One region of the Variovorax sp. GW531-E2 genome, then DNA from elsewhere that is predicted to be linked to it. Evidence: riboswitches for the same ligand, from Rfam matches in the RefSeq annotation. Region 1 holds a riboswitch; the other holds the start of a gene.
What was found. A riboswitch is a leader RNA that binds a small molecule or an ion and turns the genes downstream of it on or off. The one in region 1 is predicted to bind glycine.
Positions count from the first base shown of each region.

Region 2: linked by a shared signal. The riboswitch ahead of AC07XP_RS25050 (D-amino acid dehydrogenase) and the one ahead of gcvT (glycine cleavage system aminomethyltransferase GcvT) in region 1 are both predicted to bind glycine.

Region 1 covers NZ_JBWKXQ010000003.1:42,974-46,370, forward strand. The annotation lists gene gcvP (aminomethyl-transferring glycine dehydrogenase) at 1-398, opposite strand, end outside; gene gcvH (glycine cleavage system protein GcvH) at 457-828, opposite strand; gene gcvT (glycine cleavage system aminomethyltransferase GcvT) at 900-2,075, opposite strand; glycine riboswitch at 2,123-2,227, opposite strand; glycine riboswitch at 2,240-2,330, opposite strand; gene AC07XP_RS03075 (hypothetical protein) at 2,362-2,898, opposite strand; gene AC07XP_RS03080 (L,D-transpeptidase Cds6 family protein) at 2,995-3,397, opposite strand, start outside.
Region 2 covers NZ_JBWKXQ010000055.1:38,985-42,381, reverse strand. The annotation lists gene AC07XP_RS25050 (D-amino acid dehydrogenase) at 1-1,299, opposite strand, end outside; glycine riboswitch at 1,391-1,497, opposite strand; glycine riboswitch at 1,542-1,632, opposite strand; gene rfbB (dTDP-glucose 4,6-dehydratase) at 1,751-2,830, shown strand; gene rfbD (dTDP-4-dehydrorhamnose reductase) at 2,827-3,397, shown strand, end outside.

The DNA.
Region 1 (3,397 bases):
TTGAGCAGGGCTTCCATGCGGCCCTGCGAGATCTCGGCCTGGTAGGGCGTGTAGGCGGTGTACCAGGCGGGGTTCTCCAGGATGTTGCGCAGGATCACGCCCGGCGTGTGGGTGCCGTAGTAGCCCTGGCCGATGAAGCTCTTGAACACCTTGTTCTTCGACGCCAGCGTCTTCAGCTCGGCCAGCGCGTCGGCCTCGGTGACCGGCGCGGGCAGGCGCATCGGCCGGGCGCGGCGGATGGCCGCGGGCACGATGCCGTCGATGAGCTCCGCGCGCGTTTCGGAACCGATCACCGGCAGCATGCGCGCCTCGTCCGCCGCATCGATGCCGATGTGGCGGGCGAGGAATTCTTCGGCGTTCTCTAGTTCTTGCAAAGAGGGAAGGGCGGGAATCGGCATGGCGGTGAAGGCTCGGGGGAGAAGGAACGAAGGTGCGAGGAAGCTGCTGTTCAGCGGATCAGGATTCGGCGGCGAACTTGTCGTAGCTGGCGGCGTCGAGCAGGGCGTCGAGCTGCGCGGGCTCGCTCAGCTTGACCTTGAAGAACCAGCCGGCGGCCAGCGGGTCGCTGTTGGCCAGCGACGGGTCGGCGCGCAGCGCTTCGTTGACTTCGGTGATCTCGCCCGACACGGGCATGAACACATCGGCGGCGGCCTTCACCGACTCGACCACACCGGCGACCTCGCCTTGCGCGAAGGTCTTGCCCACTTCAGGCAGGTCGACGAACACCACGTCGCCCAGCGCGTCCTGCGCATGCACGGTGATGCCGACGGTGGCGGCGCCGCCTTCGGCCGCCACCCATTCGTGGTCCTTGGTGTATTTGATGCTCATGAAAAAACTCCTCGTGGAAAAAATGGAATCGGGGTGCAGAGCCTAGCCGGGTCTGCGGTGTTCAGTGTCGGTCAGCCGCGGTAGTAGCGCGTCGGCACGAAAGGCATCGTCGAGACCTCCATCGGCACCGGCTTGCCGCGCACGATGGCCTGCACGCGCGTGCCGGGCTCGGCGAAGGCGGCGGCCACGTAGCCCATGGCCACGCAGCGGTCGGCCGTGGGGCCGAGCAGGCCGCTGGTGACGGCGCCGATGTCGTGGCCTTCGAGCGACTGCAGCAGCGTGCCGTCGCGCACCGGAATGCGTTCGAGTGCCACGAGGCCGACGCGCTTGCGCGTGAGCGTCTTGTGGTCGGTGTGGCCGGCCGCGCCCGAGGCGACGGCGGCGAGCTGGGCCAGCACCTTGGCCGCGCCCGGAAAACCGCCTTCGCGCGCACCGCCCGCGCGGCGCACCTTCTGGATCGCCCAGTTGAGCGAGGCTTCGACCGGGGTGGTGGTGGTGTCGATGTCGTTGCCGTACAGGCACAGGCCGGCTTCGAGCCGCAGCGAGTTGCGCGCGCCCAGGCCGACGGGCTTCACCTCGGGCTGCGCGAGCAGCAGGCGGGCGAGGGCGTCGGCGTCTTTTGCGGCCACCGAGATCTCGAAGCCGTCTTCGCCGGTGTAGCCGCTGCGGGTGACGAAGGCGGCGATGCCGCCGATCTGCACCGCGCCGCCGGTCATGAACACGAAGCGCTCGATGCCGGGCGACAGGCGTGCCAGCGTGGCGGCGGCCTGAGGGCCTTGCAGTGCGAGCAGGGCGTGGTCGGGCAGGGGCTGCACCTGGCAGCGTGCGCCGATCCTGGCCTGGATGTGGGCGATGTCGGCCACCTTGCAGGCGCCGTTCACGATCACGAAGAGCGAGCCATTGCCTTCGTTGAAGAACATCAGGTCGTCGAGGATGCCGCCCTCGTCGTTCAGCAGCAGGCCGTAGCGCTGCTTGCCGGCGGGCAGGTCGATCACGTCGACGGGCATCAGGGTTTCGAACGCGGCGGCGGCATCGGGGCCGACCAGGCGCAGCTGGCCCATGTGCGAGATGTCGAACAGGCCGGCCGCATCGCGTGTGTGCTTGTGCTCGGCCATGAGGCCGGCGGGGTACTGCACGGGCATGGAATAGCCGGCGAAGGGCACCATGCGGGCGCCGAGCTCCACGTGGAGGTCGTACAGCGGGGTCTTGAGAAGTTGAGTATCCGAAGAAGCGGAAGAAGCGGCCACGGGGCACTCCAAAGGGGCAGTCGAAATCCATGGCTGCAACGCCACGGGCCACCCCTGCTGTCCGCTTTACCTGAGAGATTCGCCCCACGATCGGGGTTTGCTCCTTCGGTGGGCCGCGTGCAATGCCACGGCCTCTCTCCAGCAAGGAAACGCCGGTGGTTGCCGGCGTCTTGTCAGTCCTTTTGCCTGAGCGTTCGGGGAACCCCTGCGCCTTCGGCGGCCCCGTCGCGCGGGGCTCTCTCCTGACCCGGCGAGTGTAGTGGATCGCGGGGCCGGGGCTGGCGGCTCAGTGCACGGTTTCTGCCGGCGGCAGCAGCTTGTCGATGCGCTCGCGCAGCGAGTCGGCGCGCTCGGGGCCGGCGGCTTTCTCGATCTCGGAGAGCATCAGCGCGGCGATGGTCAGCATGGCCTCGCGGTCGCGGGCCTCGCGCAGGGCGTCGCGCATCTGGTTGGCGAAGCGCGGGTCGCGGCGCACGAACATGCGCTCGCAGATGTCGAACAGGAACATGCGCGTGGTGGCCAGCGAGCGCTTGCCGTCGAAGCTGTCGGCCGAGGTGGCGACCTGGATCGGCTCGGCGGCGGGGACGGGCGTGGGGGCCGGTGCAGGAGGCGGCGCGACCGGGCGCGCGACCTGCAGGTAGCCGCGCTGCATCAGCCCCTGGATCGCCTGCTCGGCCTCGACGCGGCTGGGGAACAGCGGGCTGAAGTCGGTCAGCGAGCGCCGGCCGTCGGCCATGAGCAGCAGGGCGCGCTCACGCTGGCTGAGCGTGCGCTGCCCGGCCTGGAGTTCGTCGCGTGCCTTCTCGGTCTTGGTGGGGAACATGGCGGCCACAGCTTTCGGAGGTCGAAGGCTGCAGCATCGTTGCAAGTGGTGACATCTTCGTGAACCATTTGCCTTACAGGGACAAGGCGGCGCGCGTCAGTTGCCCGCGCTCTCCTTGCGGATCAGCCAGCGCGGGCCCACGCGCTGCAGCTCGAGCGTCTTGCGGTCGGTCTCGGTGAGCGCGTCGGCGCTGTAAATCTGCCGGAACTGCGCGCTGGCCGAGGTGCCCTGGATGCTGATCACCAGCCCCTCGATGCCCACGCTGATGCGCGACTTGCCCGTGATGCGGGCGCGCCGGTCGGCCTCCCAGCGCTCGCGGGTCTGGCCGCGCGCGGGGGTGAAGTCGCTCGCGTAGGCGGCGAGGTAGCGCTCGACGTCGCGCGCGGACCAGGCGGCGGCCCAGGCGCGCACGGCGGTTTCCACTTCGGCGAGGTGGGTGACGGGATTGGTGGGATTGGCGGGGGCGGCTGCTGGTGCAACGGCTGCAACGGGCGCAACG
Region 2 (3,397 bases), on a different contig from region 1:
TGCGGGTTGCACGGCGCGCGGCGCGGGCGCCGGCATGCCGGCGAACGCGAAATCGACCTCGGGCGCCAGCCCGCTCACGATGCGCGCGATCGACTTGCCCGAGCCGCAGGCGTGCGTCCAGCCGAGCGTGCCGTGGCCCGTGTTGAGGAACAGGTTCGGCAGTTTGGTCTTGCCGATCAGCGGCACGTTGCTCGGCGTGGCCGGGCGCAGGCCGGTCCAGAACTGCGCGCGTTCGGTGTCGCCGGCGCCGGGGAAGAGCTCCTCGACGCGCCGCACGATGGCTTCGCAGCGCACGCGGTTCAGGTCGCGGTCGTAGCCGTTGAGCTCGGCCGTGCCGGCGATGCGCAGGCGGTCGCCCGACTCGGAGGTGTAGCGCGAGAACACCAGCTTGTATTCGTCGTCCGTGAGCGAGACCTGGTGCGCCTTCGACGCGTCCTTCACGGGCAGCGTCACCGAGTAGCCCTTGGCCGGGTAGATCGGCAGGCGGATGCCCAGCGGCGCCGCGTACAGCGGGCTCAGCGAACCCATCGCAAGCACGAAGGCATCGCCGCGGATGCGCTGGAAGCGGCCTTCGTTGTCGGTCGCCTCGACGTGGTCGATGCTGCCGCCCGCTTCGCGCAGCGCGGTCACCGTGTGGCTCATGAGGAACTTCACGCCGGCCGCCTCGGCCAGCTTCACGAGCTCGCGCGCGAAACGGTTGGCGTCGCCCGATTCGTCTTCGGCGGTGTAGGTGGCGCCGGCGAGTTGGGGGCGGATGTGGGCGAGGGCGGGTTCGATCTTGATGGCCTCGTCGGCCGAGATGACCAGCCGCTCACAGCCCAGGGCACGCATCTGTTCGGCGGGCGCGAGGGCGCCGTCGAATTCTTTTTGCGTCGTGTAGAAGTGCAGGATGCCTTGCGTGCGCTGGTCATAGTTCAGGCCGGTGTCTCGACGCAATTGCTGCAACATTTCCCGGCTGTATGTACCGAGACGAACGATCTGTTCGATGTTGTGGCGGGTGCGCGCGGGGGTGCATTCGCGCAAGAACTGCAGGCCCCAGAGCCATTGGCGCATGTCGGCGCGGATGCGAAAGAGCAGCGGCGCGTCTTCCTTGCCGAGCCATTGCAGCACCTTCAGCGGCGCGCTCGGATTGGCCCAGGGTTCGGCATGGCTGACCGAGATCTGGCCGCCGTTGGCGAAGCTGGTTTCGGCGGCCGGGGTGGCCTGCCGGTCGATCACGGTCACCTCGTGGCCGAGTTGCTGGAGGTAGTAGGCCGAAGTCACGCCGAGCAGGCCGGCGCCAAGAACGATCACACGCATTGCAAGTACCTTTGAGTTTGCAGCGCTTGAACGGCGGGCGTGGAGTGCTATTGAATCAATAGCGAGCAACCGGACGACCGATGTCCAAGTTGCCGCTCCCCCTGTCCTCGGTACCTGAGAGATTCACCCTGCTGCACCCGCAGCGGGTTTGCTCCTTCGGTGCGCCACATGGCGTGGCGGCTCTCCAGACGGCTGTATCGATGAGTGCAGTACTGACCCCTTGCCGAAGTTCCTGGGCGTTGCCTGGAATTTCGTCGGGCCGACCTGAGCGTTTATGGGAGTTTGCGCCTTCGGTAGGGCCTCCGTGGAGGCCCGCTCTCCTGCAATTGTTGGCGATTGTAGGCGGGCCCCGCAAGCCGGCCAAGCCCTGTACATCGGCACTTCACACCGATGGGATAATTGAATGTTGATTTTTGGTAAAGCAAACTTTTTTCTACATGCAGGGGACTCCATGATCCTGGTTACCGGCGGCGCAGGCTTCATTGGCGCCAATTTCGTACTCGACTGGATCGCGCAGGGCAACGAGCCCGTCGTGAACCTCGACAAGCTGACCTACGCGGGCAACCTCGAGACCCTGGCGTCGCTCAAGGGCAACGCGAACCATGTCTTCGTGCAAGGCGACATCGGCGACAGCGCACTGCTCGATCGCCTGCTGGCCGAGCACAAACCCCGCGCCGTCGTGAACTTTGCCGCGGAATCGCATGTGGATCGTTCGATCCACGGCCCGGAAGACTTCGTGCAGACCAATGTGCTCGGCACCTTCCGCCTGCTCGAATCGGTGCGCGGCTACTGGAACGCCCTGCCGGCCGACCAGAAGGCGGCCTTCCGCTTCCTGCATGTGTCGACCGACGAGGTCTACGGCTCGCTCTCCAAGACCGACCCGGCCTTCACCGAAGAGAACAAGTACGAGCCCAACAGCCCGTACTCGGCCAGCAAGGCCGCCAGCGACCACCTCGTGCGCGCCTGGCACCACACCTACGGCCTGCCGGTGGTCACCACCAACTGCTCGAACAACTACGGTCCGTTCCACTTCCCCGAGAAGCTGATCCCGCTGATGATCGTCAACGCGCTGGCTGGCAAGAACCTGCCCGTGTACGGCGACGGCATGCAGGTGCGCGACTGGCTCTACGTGAAGGATCACTGCAGCGCCATCCGCCGCGTGCTCGAAGCCGGCAAGCTCGGCGAGACCTACAACGTCGGCGGCTGGAACGAGAAGCCCAACATCGAGATCGTCAACACCGTGTGCGCGCTGCTCGACGAACTGAGCCCCCGCGCCGACGGCAAGCCGTACAAGGAACAGATCACCTACGTCACGGACCGCCCGGGCCACGACCGCCGCTACGCCATCGATGCACGCAAGCTCGAGCGCGAACTCGGCTGGAAGCCCGCCGAGACCTTCGACACCGGCATCCGCAAGACCGTCGAGTGGTATCTCGCGAACGGCGAGTGGGTGCGCAACGTGCAAAGCGGCGCGTACCGCGAATGGGTCGAGAAGCAATACGACGCTGCGCCTGCAAAGGCTTCCGCATGAAGTTGCTGCTGCTCGGCAAAGGTGGACAGGTCGGCTGGGAGCTGCAGCGCAGCCTCGCGCCGCTCGGCGAAGTGGTCGCCCTGGACTTCGACAGCACCGACTTCCACGCCGACTTCAGCCGCCCCGAGCAGCTGGCCGCCACGGTGCTGGCGGTGCGCCCCGACGTCATCGTCAATGCCGCCGCGCACACCGCCGTCGACAAGGCCGAGAGCGAGCCCGACTTCGCGCGCAAGCTCAACGCCACCTCGCCCGGCGTGGTGGCCGAGGCGGCGCAGCAGATCGGCGCGCTGATGGTGCATTACTCCACCGACTACGTCTTCGACGGCAGCGGCACCAAGCCCTGGAAGGAAGACGACGCGACCGGCCCGCTCAGCGTGTACGGCCAGACCAAGCTCGAAGGCGAGCAGCTGGTGGCGCAGCATTGTGCGAAGCACCTGATCTTTCGCACCAGCTGGGTGTACGCCGCACGCGGCGGCAACTTCGCCAAGACCATGCTGCGCCTGGCCAAGGAGCGCGACAAGCTCACGGTCATCGACGACCAGTTCGGCGCCCCCACCGGGGCTGAGT